2 regions of the Sellimonas catena genome follow, and region 1 is predicted to be linked to the other one. Evidence: a T-box and tRNA genes for the amino acid it is inferred to sense, from the RefSeq annotation. Region 1 holds a T-box; the other holds one or more tRNA genes.

The links. A T-box is a leader RNA that pairs with one kind of tRNA and senses whether it is charged. The one in region 1 lies ahead of leuS (leucine--tRNA ligase), so its partner is inferred to be a tRNA-Leu.
Region 2: it has a tRNA-Leu gene. The T-box ahead of leuS (leucine--tRNA ligase) is inferred to sense a tRNA for this amino acid. The anticodon was not compared.

Annotation. Positions count from the first base shown of each region.
Region 1 is NZ_BSBO01000028.1:24,127-33,130, reverse strand. Features, by position in the region: gene leuS (leucine--tRNA ligase) at 1-1,006, opposite strand, end outside; T-box leader at 1,129-1,349, opposite strand; gene Selli1_RS13035 (hypothetical protein) at 1,326-1,478, opposite strand; gene Selli1_RS13030 (P-loop NTPase family protein) at 1,599-2,021, shown strand; gene Selli1_RS13025 (CvpA family protein) at 2,132-3,811, opposite strand; gene Selli1_RS13020 (elongation factor G) at 3,951-6,026, opposite strand; gene Selli1_RS13015 (prephenate dehydrogenase) at 6,436-7,527, shown strand; gene aroA (3-phosphoshikimate 1-carboxyvinyltransferase) at 7,558-8,859, shown strand; gene Selli1_RS13005 (radical SAM protein) at 8,885-9,004, shown strand, end outside.
Region 2 is NZ_BSBO01000026.1:50,502-59,505, reverse strand. Features, by position in the region: gene Selli1_RS12560 (diacylglycerol/lipid kinase family protein) at 1-665, shown strand, start outside; tRNA gene Selli1_RS12555 (tRNA-Glu) at 715-786, shown strand; gene fba (class II fructose-1,6-bisphosphate aldolase) at 813-1,679, shown strand; gene Selli1_RS12545 (glutamine synthetase III family protein) at 1,755-3,875, shown strand; gene Selli1_RS12540 (DUF1700 domain-containing protein) at 3,879-4,349, shown strand; gene Selli1_RS12535 (hypothetical protein) at 4,664-4,867, shown strand; gene Selli1_RS12530 (THUMP domain-containing class I SAM-dependent RNA methyltransferase) at 5,039-6,199, shown strand; gene rdgB (RdgB/HAM1 family non-canonical purine NTP pyrophosphatase) at 6,226-6,819, shown strand; gene Selli1_RS12520 (metallophosphoesterase family protein) at 6,823-7,332, shown strand; tRNA gene Selli1_RS12515 (tRNA-Pro) at 7,397-7,471, shown strand; tRNA gene Selli1_RS12510 (tRNA-Gly) at 7,506-7,576, shown strand; tRNA gene Selli1_RS12505 (tRNA-Arg) at 7,613-7,686, shown strand; tRNA gene Selli1_RS12500 (tRNA-His) at 7,694-7,767, shown strand; tRNA gene Selli1_RS12495 (tRNA-Gln) at 7,788-7,859, shown strand; tRNA gene Selli1_RS12490 (tRNA-Lys) at 7,878-7,950, shown strand; tRNA gene Selli1_RS12485 (tRNA-Leu) at 8,022-8,102, shown strand; gene Selli1_RS12480 (hypothetical protein) at 8,473-9,004, shown strand, end outside.

The sequences.
Region 1 (9,004 bases):
CTCCGGTACCGTAGTCAGCCAGTACATAATCAGACAGCCAGATCGGCACCTTTGCTCCATTGATCGGATTGACCGCGTAGCTTCCTGTGAAAACTCCGGTTTTTTCCTTATCCTGAAGGCGGTCAACATTAGACTTCATGGAAGCGTCGTAGATATATTTCTCCACTGCTTCTCTTGTCTCATCGGTTGCAAGTTCTTTTGCAAGAGCATGCTCCGGAGCCAGTACCATAAAGGTTGCGCCGTAAAGTGTATCCGGTCTTGTTGTGTAGACAGTGATCTTTTCATCTCTTCCATCCACCGGGAACTCTACCTCGGCACCGTAGGATTTACCGATCCAGTCTGTCTGCATCTTCTTAACCTTCTCCGGCCAGTCCAGTTTGTCCAGGTCGTTCAGAAGTCTCTCTGCATATTTAGTAATCTTGAGCATCCACTGACGGAGGTTCTTCTTTGTTACTTCCGTACCGCAGCGCTCACATTTTCCATTGACAACTTCCTCGTTTGCAAGTCCGGTCTTACAGGACGGGCACCAGTTGATCGGGAACTCCTTCTCGTAAGCAAGGCCGGCCTTAAACATCTTTACAAAAATCCACTGGGTCCATTTGTAGAAGTTCGGGTCTGTCGTGTTGACCTCTCTGTCCCAGTCGTAAAGAGCCGCGATCTCATTGATCTGTCTCTTGATATTCTTTACATTTTCCGCTGTGGACTTTGCCGGATGAACGCCCATTTTGATCGCGTAGTTTTCTGCCGGAAGTCCGAATGCATCCCATCCCATCGGATGAATGATATAGTATCCCTGAAGCAGTTTGTAACGGCTCCATACATCGGAGATGACATATCCTCTCCAGTGTCCGACATGCAGACCGTTTCCTGACGGATACGGGAACATATCGAGGCAGTAATATTTCTCATGTTTTCCTCTCTCATCTTCCTGCACATTCACCGGATGCTCTTCCCAGTGTGCACGCCACTTTTTCTCGATTGCCTTGTGATTATAAGGTGTCGGCATCTTTGATTTCCTCCTTACATAATATAGTAACCATTTTATGCTTTCTTTTATACCCGCAAAAGCTTCCTGATAAATCCATTGGATTATCTATAGAATAAAAAAACTTCCGTCTCTGAACATATCCAAGAGACGAAAGCCATGAAAGCCCACGCGGTACCACTCTTCTTCGCCCGTCCGCAGACCGGCGCACTCTCATCTGTAACGGGAATACCCGCTTCCGGCTACTAGAGTTCACCAGAAGAACTCCGAGGCGAGTTGGGAGTGTCTGTCCTGCTGCCTCGCACCATACGGCAGCTCTCTGAAAAAACATCGGCTCTTACTATTCCTCATCTGACGTTTTTCTCTGTACTTTTTTATACCTGTTCATTTTACTCATATCATCTCCCTTTGTCAAGATTTCCACCTTTTTTCCTATAATTTTTCCATATTTGATTTTTTCTGGATTTATTGGAATGTTTTTCGTTATTTTCATTCTTTTCGAGTTTCTTTTGTGGAATTTGACAAAAAAGGATTGTTTAAAATCTCTGATAGGTGTATAATAATCACAAGTCATTTCAGTACGAAAAATATATAGCTAAAGGAGATAATGCATATGGTTAATTTATTGACAGGCCCGAAAGGGAGCGGAAAAACACAGCAGATGATTGAACTTGCCAACAAAGCGGCAAAGGAGTCCGACGGACACGTATTCTTTATCAAAAAAAGCCACCGCGATACATACAGCTTATCTTTTGATATCCGTGCGATCTGCATGGATGACTATGAAGCGATCGACAATATTGATGCCTATCTTGGATTTATTTATGGCATGACAAGTGCAGATCACGATATTAAGGCGATTTTTATCGACGCTATTTTGAAACATGCACATATCTCTCTTGATGATATCCCGGAATTTGTTGAAAAGCTGAAGAAAATTTCAAAAGAGTGTGATCTTGATTTTTATGTAAGCATCAGTGCAGGAAAAGATGATCTCCATCTTGTAGACGCTGAGGGCTGTACTTATCTGAACTGATAATGCCGGCTGACGAACTGCTGCCACAAAGAGTCCTTACCTGATCAGACAGCAGTTCATTTTTAAAAACAAGGAGACGGTCGATATCCCGTCTCCTTGTTTTATTGCTTTTATTCTTCCTGCAAAGCAGTCCCGCTATTATTGTCTGTTTCTTCGGTCTCCTCTTCAATCGGATTCTTTTCTTCGCCGTTGAGGGAAAGTACCACATTGGTCTTTTCACCCTCCCGGTATTCCATCGTCACTTCCTGTCCAACATCATATTTGATGATATCAATAAAATCAACGACCGAAACATCAAAGAACTCATCCGAACCTTCTACCATCACGTAGAAGTGAGAATCTCCTTCCACAACGCCCTGAGCGATTCTGGTAATCGTACCGGCAATGGTTTTTGTTTCTTTTGCTGCGGCACTGTCATCTGTCTCGATCCCATTCTCCCTCATCAGTTCAAGATAGTTTTCCTCGCACTTGCTGACGGTGTCCCCGATCGCCACGACCTGATATTTCTGAACATTGACCATGGCATATTTTTTCACAAGGCCCGCGTCATCTTTGAGCGCGATGAAGTATGTCGGCTCACCGGAAATATTCAAAAGCAGCGGAAATGTCGCCGTATAATGGAGATTCTGTACCTGGCCTTCCGCCGAGGACATGGCAGAATTCTCCGTCGCTCCTTCCACTTCATAGAACTTCGTCTCCATCGTCCTTTGATTCATCAGGACAAATCCAACGTTGGACTGGTCTTCATTGACCGATGTCACTCCGGTATATACCCAGACATCGTCATCAATGGCCAGATAGTTATATCCGTCTGTTGTCTTCAGGCAGTCTTTCTGGCTCAGAATACTGTTAAAGAATCCATGTTTGAGCGTTCCGTAATAGTCGTAGAGCTGGATCAGAAGATCTGGATCATAAGCGTGGTCAATCCACTCCGGCACTTCATCGATGGCATAGTCTGTCGTCTCTCCGGTAATCGCGTTGCAAAGCACAACCCGTCCTACCGTCTCGCCTCCAAACAACCCGATATTGAATTTCTTCACCGGAGCAACCCAGTACGGCACACCTTCATCATCAATCTCAAAACTCAGTTCTCCGAAAATATAGGTCGGATACCGGAAACGGAGATGTCTGTGGATATTCCGGTTAAAATATTCGCTGGTGGAATATTTCATTCCTTCATCGAGCATAACGAGTTCTGTAGACTGTGTTGTCATATCGATCCGGATATAGGCCGGAATTCCTTCAGACTGATTCGTAAACCACTTGATTACATTTGCATAGCGAAGCGGCGATACCCGGACCGGCTTGTCCTGATAGTTGATCTGGCTGTAGAGCTCATCCACTTCAAACTGGGACACCATGTCCACCATGCTTCCCATCTTTCTGTTTCCAAGAAGGGTTGCAGACTCCCGGTCCAGAAGCGGAATCTGGTCAAAGGAAAGTTCCTTGATATCTGTCTGAAAATCCCCTTCCTCCACAGTCAGGAGCTTCTGATACTTTTTCGCGTTGATGATCGGTGAAGAAAGGAGTGTTCCTCCAAGATAAATAACACCGATCAGCACGAAAAGACCGATCAGACCTTTTGCGATCCCGGACTGTTTGATCTCCTCTTTTCGGAACAGTTTTTTCTTTCCAATGTAGATAACCGCAAGAGCCGCAATCACCACAAGCAGGAAAGTCCAGAATCCCGCAGCATGGATATTGATAGCCGGAAGCTTCACATAGTAATAAATACCGGCAAGCAGAATCAGGCCAATTACAGTCAGAACTTTCATTTTTGTCTTTTTCATAGCTTCTCCTCTTCTTTATTTCATTGACTGGTTATGGTAAGCAATTATAACACTCTTTTCTTACGAAAACAAGGGTCCGGCCATACGCTCTTTCCCGCATAGCCGGACCCTCTCTTATGTACGTTCTTTCAAGGTACGATTATTCCTCTGCTGCTCTGTTTGCAATCTCTTTTTCCTGAACGTCGGACGGAGCCTGCTCATATCTTGCAAACTGATATTCATAAGTACCGCGTCCTCCTGTCATGGAACGGAGGTTCGTGCAGTATCCGTAAAGCTCCATCATCGGAACATCGGCTTCAATTGCCTGTTTTCCTCCGTTGACCGGATTCATGCCAAGCACACGGCCGCGGCGCTTGTTCAGATCACCCATAACGTCACCGGTATATTCATCCGGAACTGTTACCTTCAGGGATGCGATTGGTTCAAGAAGTACCGGAGATGCTTCCATGATTCCTTTCTTGAATGCCTGGATCGTTGCGGTCTTAAATGCCATTTCAGAAGAGTCTACCGGATGATAGGAACCATCGTACAGCGTTGCTTTCACTCCGACTACCGGATATCCGGCAAGAGGTCCTTTCTGTACAGCTTCCTGGAGACCTTTTTCCACAGCCGGGAAGTAGTTCTTCGGAACCGCTCCTCCTACGACTTTTTCTTCAAATACGAATGGCTCTTCCAGATCACCGGACGGCTCGAATGTCATCTTGACATGACCATACTGTCCGTGTCCTCCTGACTGTTTCTTATATTTGGAATCAATATCGGATTTCTTCCGGATCGTCTCGCGGAATGCTACCTTTGGTTTCTCAAGAGTAATCTCTACTTTATATCTGGAGGCGAGTTTGCTTGCAATAATTTCCAGATGCTGGTCTCCCATACCGTACAGAAGAATCTGTCTGTTTTCTGTATCATTGACAACCTTCATCGTCACATCTTCTGCCATCATTCTGGAAAGTGCCTGGGATACCTTATCTTCATCTCCCTTGGTCTTGGTCGTATATTTCATGTAGGTATAAGGCTGGGAATACTCGGTTTTTGCGTATGCAATCTGTGTGTTCTTTGTAGAAAGTGTATCTCCTGTCTTCGTAGTGGTCAGTTTTGCAATGGCCCCAATATCTCCTGCAAACAGCTCTGATACTTCAATCGGCTTATTTCCAAGCATCGTGTAAATCTTGCCCGGCTTTGCCTCTGCATCTGTGTCTGCATTGTACAGCACGTCATCACCTTTGATAACGCCGGAGCACACTTTGATGAAAGAATATTTTCCGATAAACGGATCCACCATGGTCTTATATACATATGCACTCTTTGCTTTCGCAAAATCATAATTTGCCTCATAGATGGCATTTGTTTTCCGGTTCATGCCGACACATTCACGGTTTGCCGGGCTTGGGAAGAACCGTACGATATCAGAAAGAAGGTTTGCAACCCCCTGTGCCTGAAGATTGGATCCCATTGCTACCGGAACGATATCTCCATCCATTACTTCCGTACGCATCGCGGAACGGATCTCCTCAATGGAAAACTCCTCTCCGGAAAGATAGCGGTCCAGGAATTCCTCACTGGTCTCTGCCACTGATTCCATCAATGCTTCTCTGTACTGCTGGAGATATTCCATACAGTAATCCGGGATCTCACATTCTTCCCTCTTTCCAATCTCTGTGTAGCGGCGTCCCGCATTCTTGATAATGTTAACGTATCCGACGAGCTTCTCGTTTTCACGGATCGGCATGAAGTGCGGTGCGATCACCTTCCCGTATTTTTCACGGAGTGTCTCCACAACCTGACGAAAACTTGCGTCGTCCACATCCATCTCTGTCACGTAAACCATACGCGGCAGATTGTATTTGTCGCAGAGTTCCCATGCTTTTTCCGTTCCGACCTCTACGCCCGCTTTTCCGGAAACAACAATGACTGCTGCATCCGCAACACTGACAGCTTCTTCCACTTCACCTACAAAGTCGAAGTATCCCGGTGTATCCAGCACATTAATTTTCGCTTTTTCCCATTCGATCGGGATCAGGCTCGTGCCGATAGAAAATCCGCGTTTCTGTTCCTCTTTATCGAAATCGCTGATGGTATTTCCGTCCCCTACTTTTCCCATCCTGTTTACCGCGCCTGATACATAGGCCATCGCTTCTGCAAGACTTGTCTTTCCGCATCCGCCATGACCTAACAAAACAACGTTTCTGATTTCATCCGTCCTGTAAACTTTCATATAGTGCTGCCTCCTTGATTTTCTAGCTCAAATTTTACCGTTCTTGTTTTAACAGTAATCATGGGTATATTGTACTAAATTTTTCGTAATTTTACAACTCTTTTATTGAATTTTCACAATGTTTCTATAACTATTCAGCCATGCGGCCTGTAACAATGAAAACCTGGCGCAAGCTTGCTTGCAGAAGGTTTGAGTTGTTTCAGGACATATGGCGTTTAGCCATAAGCGAAGATTCAGCTGCGTAAGCAGCGAAAAGCAGCGCGGGCTGCGAATCTGAGCTGCATGGCTGAATAGTTGACTATTACTTGAACATTTTGAATATGGATTCTGTCAGATGTATTTTGACAAACATCTGAAAATCTTCTAAAATGGAAGAAATAACAAGATCAGGAAAGATGAGGACTTAATTATGAAAACAGGATTTATCGGGCTTGGATTGATCGGTGGTTCGATCGCAAAGGCCATCCGCCAGTATTTTCCGGAAAGTGAGATCGTCGCTTTTGATAAAAGCCGGGAAACGCTGGCCCTTGCAACTGCCGAATCGGTCATCAATACGGCGGTAACAGTCATTGACGAAAATTTCAAAGGGTGTGACTATCTGTTTCTGTGCACACCGGTCATTTACAATTCTGCCTATTTAAGCCAGATAAAGCCGTTTCTCTCAGAGAAAACGATCCTGACCGATGTCGGCAGCGTCAAGACGCCGATCCATCAGGAGGTGGAAAAACTTGGGCTCTCCGACTTTTTTATCGGAGGACACCCGATGGCAGGATCAGAAAAATCCGGATATGTGAATTCCAAGGCGGTTCTGATTGAGAATTCCTACTATATTCTCTCTCCGTCCAGACCTGAACAGAAGGAAAAAATACAGGCCTTCACAGAGTTTATTCAGGCAATCCGCGCGATTCCGGTCACACTGGACTGCAGGACGCACGATTACATCACAGGAACGATCAGTCATCTGCCGCATGTAATCGCCTCCGGCCTTGTCAATTTCGTCCGGGATCATGATACGACGGATGAACTGATGAAACTATTAGCCGCCGGCGGTTTTAAGGATATCACAAGGATTGCATCCTCTTCCCCGACGATGTGGGAACACATCCTTATGACAAACCGGGAAAATGTCTCCGAGATTCTCGGAAACTACATCAAGACACTGGAGGATGCCAAAAAGCTGATTGATGCAGGCGATTCCCAGGGAATCTACAATTTCTTCGACACTTCACGGAACTACCGGAATTCTGTTCCGGATATTTCCGCCGGGCCGATCAAAAAGCTTTTTGCCATCTACTGTGATATCATCGATGAGGCGGGCGGGATTGCCACCATCGCAACCATCCTTGCCTCCAATAATATCAGTATTAAAAATATCGGGATCATTCACAACCGCGAGTTCGAAGAAGGTGTTCTCAGAATTGAATTTTATGAAGGTGCCGCTCAGGAAAAGGCAGCCCAGGTTCTCCGCAGACACCGCTATACGGTCTATGAGCGTTCCTGATAGCCGAAAATGATATAAGGGAGATTATTTATGAGACAGATCAAATCATCCTCTCCTCTGAAAGGAGAGATTACCATACCGGGAGATAAATCCATCTCCCACAGAAGCATTATGTTCGGAGCCCTTGCAAAGGGCGTGACCTCCGTCCGCCACTTTCTGGAGGGTGCGGACTGCCTTTCTACCATCGGATGCTTCCGTCAGATGGGAATTGAAATCCAAAAAGAATCTGACGGCCGGATTCTCGTCCACGGCAAAGGAATCCGCGGGCTTACCGCTCCTGCCGCCACACTGGATGTGGGAAACAGCGGTACAACTACAAGACTGATTTCCGGAATCCTAAGCGCCCAGAATTTTACTTCTGTACTTTCCGGAGATGCGTCATTAAATTCCAGACCTATGGGACGGATCATCCACCCGCTTTCCATGATGGGCGCACAGATCAAAAGTCTCCGCGGAAATGACTGTGCCCCACTTCAGATCGACGGTCGCATGGATCTTCACGGAATCCACTACGATTCTCCGGTAGCCTCCGCCCAGGTCAAATCGGCCATCCTCCTTGCAGGGCTGTATGCTGACAGAGAGACTTCTGTCCATGAGCCGGCTCTTTCCAGAAACCATACCGAGCTGATGCTCTCCCAGTTTGGAGCCGATCTTCATACAGAGATCCTAAAAGACGGCTCCGCCGAAATCCGGATTTCTCCATGTGAAGAGCTTTACGCCCAGGACATTCTTGTACCGGGCGATATTTCCTCCGCGGCCTATTTTATCGCTGCCGCCCTCTTGGTACCGGGATCAGAAGTTCTGATTAAAAACGTGGGGATCAACGAAACCCGTGCTGGAATTTTAAAGGTCTGCAAAGATATGGGGGCCGATATTACCTATCTCAATCAGAATCAGGGTGCGGGAGAACCGACCGCAGATCTTCTCGTACGCAGTTCCAGTCTTCACGGCGTCTGCATCGAGGGAACGGTAATCCCGACGCTGATCGATGAAATTCCGATGATCGCCGTCCTTGCCGCATTTGCCAAGGGCCAGACCATCATCCGCGATGCGGCAGAGCTGAAAGTGAAAGAAACCGACCGGATCCGGACCGTAACGGAAAATCTGAAGGCCATGGGCGCAGATGTCACTCCAACCGACGACGGCATGATTATTCAGGGCGGGAAACCGCTCCACGGTGCCGAAATCCACCCTTACATGGACCACCGTATCGCCATGGCATTTGCTGTGGCAGGACTTGCCTCTGAAGGGGAAACAACGATTCTGGAAGAACAGTGTGTCGATGTCTCCTATCCGGGATTTTTTGAAGCTCTGCACACACTTACCGTATAATCTTTCGAAAAGAAAGGGGTGTCTTATGATGACCAATGAAGAATTATTCGCCTCCATCTATACACACGATACGATCTATCTGCCGCCAAGCGAACAGGACTGCGCGGCCTTGGAGGTTGCCCTTGGATGCAGCCACGCGAAATGC
Region 2 (9,004 bases), on a different contig from region 1:
TGAGCGCGGCTGACGCAGCGGTCAACGGCAAGCCGTTTCATTGTGATATCGGCCAGTTCAACGATGATTATTTCGTGTATGTGGCGGCCTTCGGTCTGTTTACCGACGTCTCCTATCAGACGAAGCAGGAAATGAAGAACATGCTCGGACATCTGGCATACTTGCTGGAAGGTGCGAAACGGCTGTTTGATATTCCGTCCTATCATGTCAAGGTGACATACGATGAGACAGAGATCGAGGATGATTTTCTATTCTGTTCCGTGACAAATTCCAGATCCATGGGAGGGTTCCGCAATATGTTCGGCGACGAAGTGGAGTTTGACGACGGAGAATTTGAAGCAACCCTTATCAGATCACCGAAAAATCTTCTAGAGCTTCAGAGCATTGTCGCCGCTTTGATGAGCAAGGAGAAAAACTCCACCTATATTTATAATATCAAAGCAAAAACAATAACTTTTGAGTCCCTTGAAGAGATTCCATGGACGCTGGACGGAGAATTCGGAGGGGAATTTGACAGGGTACGGATCAAAAACAGACAGCAGGAACTGTGTATTATGGTTCCGGAAGAAAAGGCCGAGGAGCTGATTCATCATCCGTACGAAGAATTGTCTGAAAATAATGATGAAAATAACGAAAAAAAAGACTTGTATATTTCGGAAAAATAGTATACAATAAGCAAGTGAGGTAACACAGACGTGTTCTTCACTGGCACATGGCCCCCTGGTCAAGCGGTTAAGACGCCACCCTCTCACGGTGGAATCAGGGGTTCGATTCCCCTGGGGGTCATATCTTAGAGAAGTGGAGGAAAAATTATGTTAGTATCAGCAGCAGAAATGTTAAAAAAAGCAAAAGCAGGACATTATGCAGTAGGTCAGTTCAATATTAACAACCTGGAATGGACAAAAGCGATTCTGACAGCGGCAGAGGAGACAAAATCCCCGGTTATCCTGGGTGTGTCCGAAGGTGCCGGAAAATACATGACAGGCTTTAAAACAGTAGTCGGAATGGTTAACGGCATGCTGGAAGAGATGAAAATCACAGTTCCGGTTGCACTTCACTTAGACCACGGTACATACGAAGGATGCCAGAAATGCATCGAAGCAGGTTTTTCTTCCATTATGTTTGACGGTTCTCACTACCCGATCGAGGAGAACGTAGCCAAGACAAAAGAACTTGCAGCCATCTGCAAGGAAAAAGGAATGTCTTTGGAAGCAGAGGTTGGTTCCATCGGCGGCGAAGAGGACGGTGTTGTCGGAGCCGGCGAATGTGCAGATCCGCAGGAATGCAAGATGATCGCTGATCTCGGCGTTGACATGCTTGCAGCCGGAATCGGAAACATTCACGGAGTATATCCGGAAAACTGGCAGGGACTGAGCTTTGAAACTCTTGATGCAATCCAGGAACTTACAGGCGATATGCCGCTGGTACTTCACGGAGGTACAGGTATTCCGGATGACATGATCAAAAAGGCAATCAGCCTTGGAGTGGCAAAGATCAATGTAAATACAGAATGCCAGCTTGTATTTGCAGAAGCTACACGCAAATACATCGAAGAAGGTAAAGACAAAGAAAAGAAAGGCTTTGACCCTCGTAAATTATTAAAACCGGGTGCAGAAGCTATCGTTGAAAAAGTAAAAGAAAAAATGGAATTATTCGGCTCTGTTGGAAAAGCTGAATAATCGAAACAAGAGAATAAAAGGCATTCCACTTGTATGGAGTGCCTTTTTCTGTATAAAGAATATGGAGGAGAAAGCATGGAGGACAACAAAAAGGTGATCAATGTAGCAGAGATTTTCGGGGAAAATGTATTTAACGATACCGTAATGCAGGAGCGTCTGCCGAAGAAGATTTACAAAGAGCTGAGACGGACGATCGAAGAGGGAAAAGAACTGGATATTGCTACAGCGGATGTGATTGCCCATGAGATGAAAGAATGGGCAATAGAAAAAGGAGCCACACATTATACGCACTGGTTTCAGCCTCTTACCGGGGTCACGGCGGAAAAGCACGATTCCTTTATTTCTGCACCGATGGCGAATGGAAAGGTGCTGATGAGCTTTTCGGGAAAAGAACTGATCAAAGGGGAACCGGATGCATCTTCTTTCCCGTCAGGAGGACTTCGGGCTACATTTGAAGCCCGCGGATATACTGCATGGGATCCTACGTCTCCTGCGTTTGTGAAGAAAGACGAAAATGGATGTATTCTCTATGTTCCGACTGCTTTCTGCTCTTATACCGGAGAAGCGCTGGATCAGAAGACACCGCTTCTCAGATCGATGGAAGCAATTAATAAACAGGCACTGCGCTTTCTGCGCCTGTTCGGAAATACGACGTCAAAGCGCGTAAAGCCGTCGGTCGGCATTGAGCAGGAATATTTCCTTGTAGACCGGCAAAAATATCTGAAAAGAAAAGATCTTGTATTTACAGGCCGTACACTTTTTGGAGCAATGCCTCCGAAAGGACAGGAGCTGGATGACCATTATTTCGGAAGCATCCGCGCCAGGATCGCGGCATTTATGAAAGAAGTCAATGAGGAGCTCTGGAGACTGGGCGTGACTGCAAAGACACAGCACAATGAAGTTGCTCCGGCCCAGCACGAGCTGGCTCCGATTTATGTAGAGTGCAACGTGGCGGTTGACCACAACCAGCTGATTATGGAGACGTTGAAAAAGGTAGCGGAACGGCAGGGACTTCACTGCCTGCTTCACGAGAAGCCGTTCGCAGGAGTGAATGGATCAGGAAAGCATGACAACTGGTCTCTGATAACCGATGACGGGAAAAATCTTCTGGATCCGGGAAAAACACCTCATGAGAATATTCAGTTCCTTCTGATGCTTCTCTGTGTGCTCAGAGCGGTAGACAGACATGCGGACCTTTTAAGAGAGTCTGCGGCAGATCCGGGAAATGACCACAGACTTGGATCCAGCGAGGCGCCGCCGGCAATCATCTCCGTCTTCCTTGGAGAACAGCTGGAGGATGTGCTGGAACAGCTTGTTATTTCTGGAAATGCGACACACAGTATTAAAGGCGGAAAGCTCCAGACAGGCGTTAAAGCGCTTCCGGGTCTGAATAAGGACGCGACAGACAGGAACAGAACTTCACCGTTTGCCTTTACAGGTAACAAGTTTGAATTTCGTATGCTCGGCTCCAGAGATTCTGCGGCTGCGCCGAATATCGTATTAAATACGATTGTGGCAGAGGCTCTCTGCGATGCCTGCGACATTCTGGAACAGTCGGAGGACTTTGAACAGGCTGTACATGATCTGATCAAGGAATATGCGACGGAGCATCAGAAGATTGTGTTCAACGGCAACGGTTATTCAGAAGAATGGGTAAAAGAGGCGGAAAGAAGAGGGCTTCCGAATCTTCCGTCCATGGTGGACGCGATTCCGGCGCTTGTAGCAGATAAAAACGTGGAAATGTTTGAAAAATTCCATGTATTTACAAGAGCGGAACTGGATTCCCGTGCGGAAATCAAATATGAAGCCTATGCAAAAGCGGTGAATATTGAAGCCCGTACGATGATTGATATTGCAAGCAAACACATTATTCCAGCGGTAATCCGCGGAACAAAGACGTTGGCTGAGACTGTCAACGCAGTGGTACAGGCAGGTGTAGACGCTGAGGTGCAAAGAGATCTTCTGGTTGAAACAAGCAGCCTCTTAAAAGAGGCAAAAGCAGCACTCACCACACTGGAGCAGGTGACACAGGAGGCATCCACCAAAGAAGAAGGGAAGGTACAGGCAGAATACTTCCACGAACAGGTAGTTCCGGCCATGGAAGCACTCAGAATTCCGGTTGACAGACTGGAAATGATTGTGGATAAGGAAATCTGGCCGATGCCGTCTTACGGGGATTTGATTTTTGAGGTATAAGAGATGAATCGAAGCGAATTTTTGAATAAACTGCGCGAAGCTCTCGAAAACGATCTGAATGCGCAGGCGGTTCAGGAGAATATCGAATACTATGATTCTTATATAAGAAGCGAGATAAAAAACGGCAGAACGGAGCAGGAGATACTGGATATGCTCGGCGATCCTTGGGTGATTGCCCGCACGATCATTAATTCCGCTGAAAATGAACGGGACTACTACGGCGGCACCTCCGGTGCCTACGGTTCCGGGCAGAGTATGTATACAGAAGAAGAGGAAGAAAAGGAGATCCGTCATCCGATTCTTCACCTGATGGGGATTGACACATGGTGGAAGCGACTCTTGTTTTTTGCCGGCGTCATCATTGTCTTTCTGATTATCGTATCGATTGTGACCGGCTTGATTGCTGCTGTGCTGCCATTTGCACTGCCGCTTTTGATTCTTATTCTCGTTCTCCGCATCATGGGAGGGCGATAACAAAAGAAAAGGAGGTACTGTCTGTGCGGCAGTACCTCCTTATTTCAGAAACTTAAAATAAAAGACCGATGGGGGAGCCACCGGTCTTTTGAGGGGAGTATAAATAATTAATAAGGGGTGTAGAAAGCCTGCTTTCTACAAAAGTTAGTATAATATAAGATAAAGAAAAAAGCAAGCAAAATGTTAAAAAATACTAAAGAATCGGAAGAAAATCTTATTTTTCCTGTCCACTTTTTGGAAAAACGCAAGTGTATAAACTAGTTTAAACCGAGCATACTAAAAGCGTACCATAATTCAATAAGGAGGACATGGAAATGGCAAAAAACTACAAAAACACAAATAATATGAACAAAAACAACAGCGAGAACAATTCTTACAGCTCTTCTTACGGAAATATGCACACTCAGAACAGCAAACAGACAGACCGTACGAAAAACGCTGCAAAAAACAAAAACACAAATAAGACAACAGACTGTCATACCAAGGACTACAGCGATTACAACAACAGCAACTATTAGGAATATGGTCTCAGGAAACAGAATTTCCCCGCTTTCATCACTAAGAAAGCGGGGAGGTTTTTTTGTGGGGAGTCCGGAACGGCAGCATCTGGTAAAAAAAAGACTTTATTGACAAGCGGGCGGACAGCACGTAAGATATAGTAAGAAGAAAATCGGAAATGGAGAAGCAATATGCAGATAGAATACGTTGTACCGTGCCACTTCGGCCTGGAGGCGGTACTCAAAAGAGAGATCCGGGATCTCGGTTATGAGATTTCACAGGTGGAGGACGGAAGGGTGTCCTTTTACGGGGATGAGCTGGCATTGTGCCGGGCAAATCTGTTCCTGCGTTCCGCAGAGCGGGTCCTTCTGAAGGCGGGCGAATTTTCGGCGGGTACATTTGAAGAGCTCTTTCAGGGGACGAAGCAGATCCCGTGGGAGCAGTACATACCGGAGAACGGAAAATTCTGGGTCGCAAAGGCAGCATCGGTCAAAAGCCGGCTGTTCAGTCCGTCTGATATCCAATCTATCATGAAGAAAGCTATGGTGGAGCGGATGAAGGAACATTATCATAAGAACTGGTTCCCGGAAGATGGAAGTGAATATCCGGTGCGTGTCTTTATCAAGAAAGATGTTGTGACAGTGGGGATTGATACGACGGGAGAATCTCTGCACAAGAGGGGATATCGTCCGCAGAGCGGAAAGGCTCCGATTTCAGAGACACTGGCGGCGGCATTGATTCTGCTTACTCCCTGGAAGAGGGACCGGATTCTGGTAGATCCGTTCTGCGGAAGCGGGACTTTCGTGATTGAGGCAGCCATGATGGCGGCAGACATTGCGCCGGGAATGAACCGGGAGTTTACTGCGGAGAACTGGGGCAATCTGATCCCGAAAAAGCATTGGTATGAGGCGTCTACGGAGGCGCAGGACAGGATCAGACAGGATGTGACCGCAGACATCCAGGGATATGACATTGATGCGGAAGTCATCCGTACCGCCCGGAAAAACGCGGTAAACGCAGGGGTAGACCATCTGATCCACTTCCAGCAGAGGGCGGTCAGGGATTTGAGACATCCAAAGCCGTACGGATTCATTATTACCAATCCGCCTTATGGAGAACGTCTGGAGGAAAAGGAGACACTCCCGCAGATCTATCAGGATTTTGGAAAGAGCTTCCGCGGGCTGAAAGACTGGTCGGCCTATATGATCACAAGCTATGAGGACACAGAGCGGTGGTTTGGAAGAAAGGCGGATAAGAACCGCAAGATTTACAATGGAATGATCAAGACCTATTTTTACCAGTTTATGGGGCCGAAGCCGCCAAGAAGGAAAAAAGAGGAGCAGGGTGTATAAAAACAGGAGAAAGAAGGAAGAGTAAGATGAGCAGAATTGTATTTGCCACAGGCAATGCCGATAAGATGGTGGAGATCAGGGAGATTTTAAAAGACCTTGGCATGGAGATACTTTCCATGAAAGAGGCAGGGGTGAACCCGGAAATCGTTGAGGATGGATCTACATTTGAGGAGAACGCGCTGATTAAGGCGAGAGCAGTTCATGCGCTTCTGCCGGACGATATTGTGATGGCGGACGATTCAGGGCTTGAAATCGACTATCTGAACAAGGAGCCGGGCATCTATTCTGCCAGATACATGGGGGAAGATACTTCCTATGATATCAAGAATGGTGAACTCCTAAGACGTATGGAGGGTGTGCCGGATGAAAAGAGGAGCGCACGGTTTGTATGTGCGATTGCAGCAGTCTTTCCGGATGGAGAGGAGAAGACAACACTTGGTATAATCGAGGGCAGAGTCGGCTATGAAATCAAAGGTGAACACGGATTCGGCTATGATCCGATCTTTTACCTGCCTGAGTACGGATGCACTACGGCAGAGCTTCCGCCGGAAAAGAAAAATGAAATCAGCCACAGGGGAAGAGGGCTCCGGCAGATGAAGAAGATGATAGAGGAGAGATAGTGGATGAAAAAAAAGAAAATCCTGGTAGTAAGTGATACTCATAAAATACATACGAATTTCGAGAAGGTTCTGGAACAGGAGAAACCGGTAGACTTTCTCTTTCATGCAGGTGATGTTGAAGGAAGAGAGTGGGAAATTCAGTATGGAAGCGGATGCCCGGCCTACGTGGTAGCCGGAAACAATGACTTCTTTGGTGAGCTTCCGCCGGAAGTGGAAATACAGATGGAGACGCACAAAATTTTTATGACACATGGACATCATTATTTTGTATCCATGACTCTGGATCATCTCAGAAGAGAGGCAAGAGCAAGAGGAGCGGACATTGTTATTTTCGGCCATACACACAAGCCTTGTCTGAAGTTTGAAAAAGACATGATTATCATGAATCCGGGCAGCCTTACCTACCCTCGGCAGGAGAACCGGCTGCCGAGTTATATTGTTCTGGAGATGGCAGAAGACGGCACTGTGACGGGTGAAATCAGATATGTAGAAAAAAATGAAAAAAGTTGTTGACAAATATCAGGAGTTCATATATAATAACTTTTGTCGTCAGGAAAAAACAGATGAGACGAAAAAACGGGGTGTGGCTCAGCTTGGCTAGAGCGCCTGGTTTGGGACCAGGAGGCCGCAGGTTCGAATCCTGTCACCCCGATTCCTGGTAGAGACAGGAATCAATATTGCGATCTGCGGGTGTAGTTCAATGGTAGAACACCAGCCTTCCAAGCTGGATACGTGGGTTCGATTCCCATCACCCGCTTTCTTAAAGCAGGATATGCTTTAAGAACTATACAATGTGTCTGTAGCTCAGCTGGATAGAGCAACGGCCTTCTAAGCCGTAGGTCCTGGGTTCGAATCCCCGCAGGCACGTTTCATGGTGGATATAGCGCAGTTGGTTAGCGCGCCAGATTGTGGCTCTGGAGGCCCAGGGTTCGAATCCCTGTATCCACCCTAGTCCCAATATGGGCTGTTGGGCTATCGCCAAGCGGTAAGGCACAGGACTTTGACTCCTGCACTCGTTGGTTCGAATCCAACTAGCCCAGGTTTGAATTATATTATACGGGCGTGTAGCTCAGTCGGTAGAGCACTTGACTTTTAATCAAGTTGTCCGGGGTTCGAATCCCCGCACGCTCACTTTAGACAAGCAGTACTGCTTGTCTATTCTTTTATCTGAGGCCTTGCAAAATAAGGCCGGATTAATGTACGCGGATGTGGCGGAACTGGCAGACGCGCCAGACTTAGGATCTGGTGTCCATGACGTGCAGGTTCGATTCCTGTCATCCGCAGTCGCAAAAGCCCGAAATAGCGGGCTTTTTTATTTTGTGTTCTATAGTATTTCATATATTTTTTCCCTTTGTTTAATTTAGTCATTTTCCAATTATTAGTGTGGTTCTTTTCTGCCAGATTAGAATTCGTATGAGATGTGTCATAGAAGTTTTTTACTGTGTTTTCTGTTTTTCAGCTATTTCATTGCAGCTTTATGACAGGGTGATTAAAAACTAGTAAAGTATAGTAAAGATATAATCAAGTTTCAGCATCAATTGCTATTCAGAGGAAAGAATTTCTACATTTATTTCTTATGTATCATTTGAATAATAGCATCTTGTATAATTACATTAACGGTTAACCGGAAAATAAGCAGGAGGTAAGAGGAATATGGAAAACAGAGAATTTGTGACACAATGGGTAATTGATGCGGTAAAGAATGAATATCCGGAAGATATAGCACTGGTTGTTTCTCATACGACACTAAGAATAGATGATCAGGTAAAGGCAGTCAGCTATTTTGTCCCGATTACAGAAAGAGGATATCGTTTTGGGCGTACCTTTATTCTGGAAGGGGTAGGGTTTGATATCTGGGGAATTGACTGGGCGAGATTGGAAAAATTTGCTGAGTTGGAAGAATATAATATAACTTGTCTTGCAGATGGAGAAATTCTGTATGCCAGAACAGAAGAAGATGCTGAACGTTTTAGACAATTAAAAAGACGTCAGGCAGAAAATCTTTCAAATCCGGAGAAAATGAGGCAGTGTGCTTTGAGTTCTTATGAAAAAGCAAAGAATATTTTTGCGGAAATGATGTTTGCTGCGATAAGCGATGCGAAAATGTGCGCAGGTTATGTATTGGATTATCTGGCTCAGGCGATAGCTTTTTCTAATCATCAATATTTTAGAAAATCTCAGACCG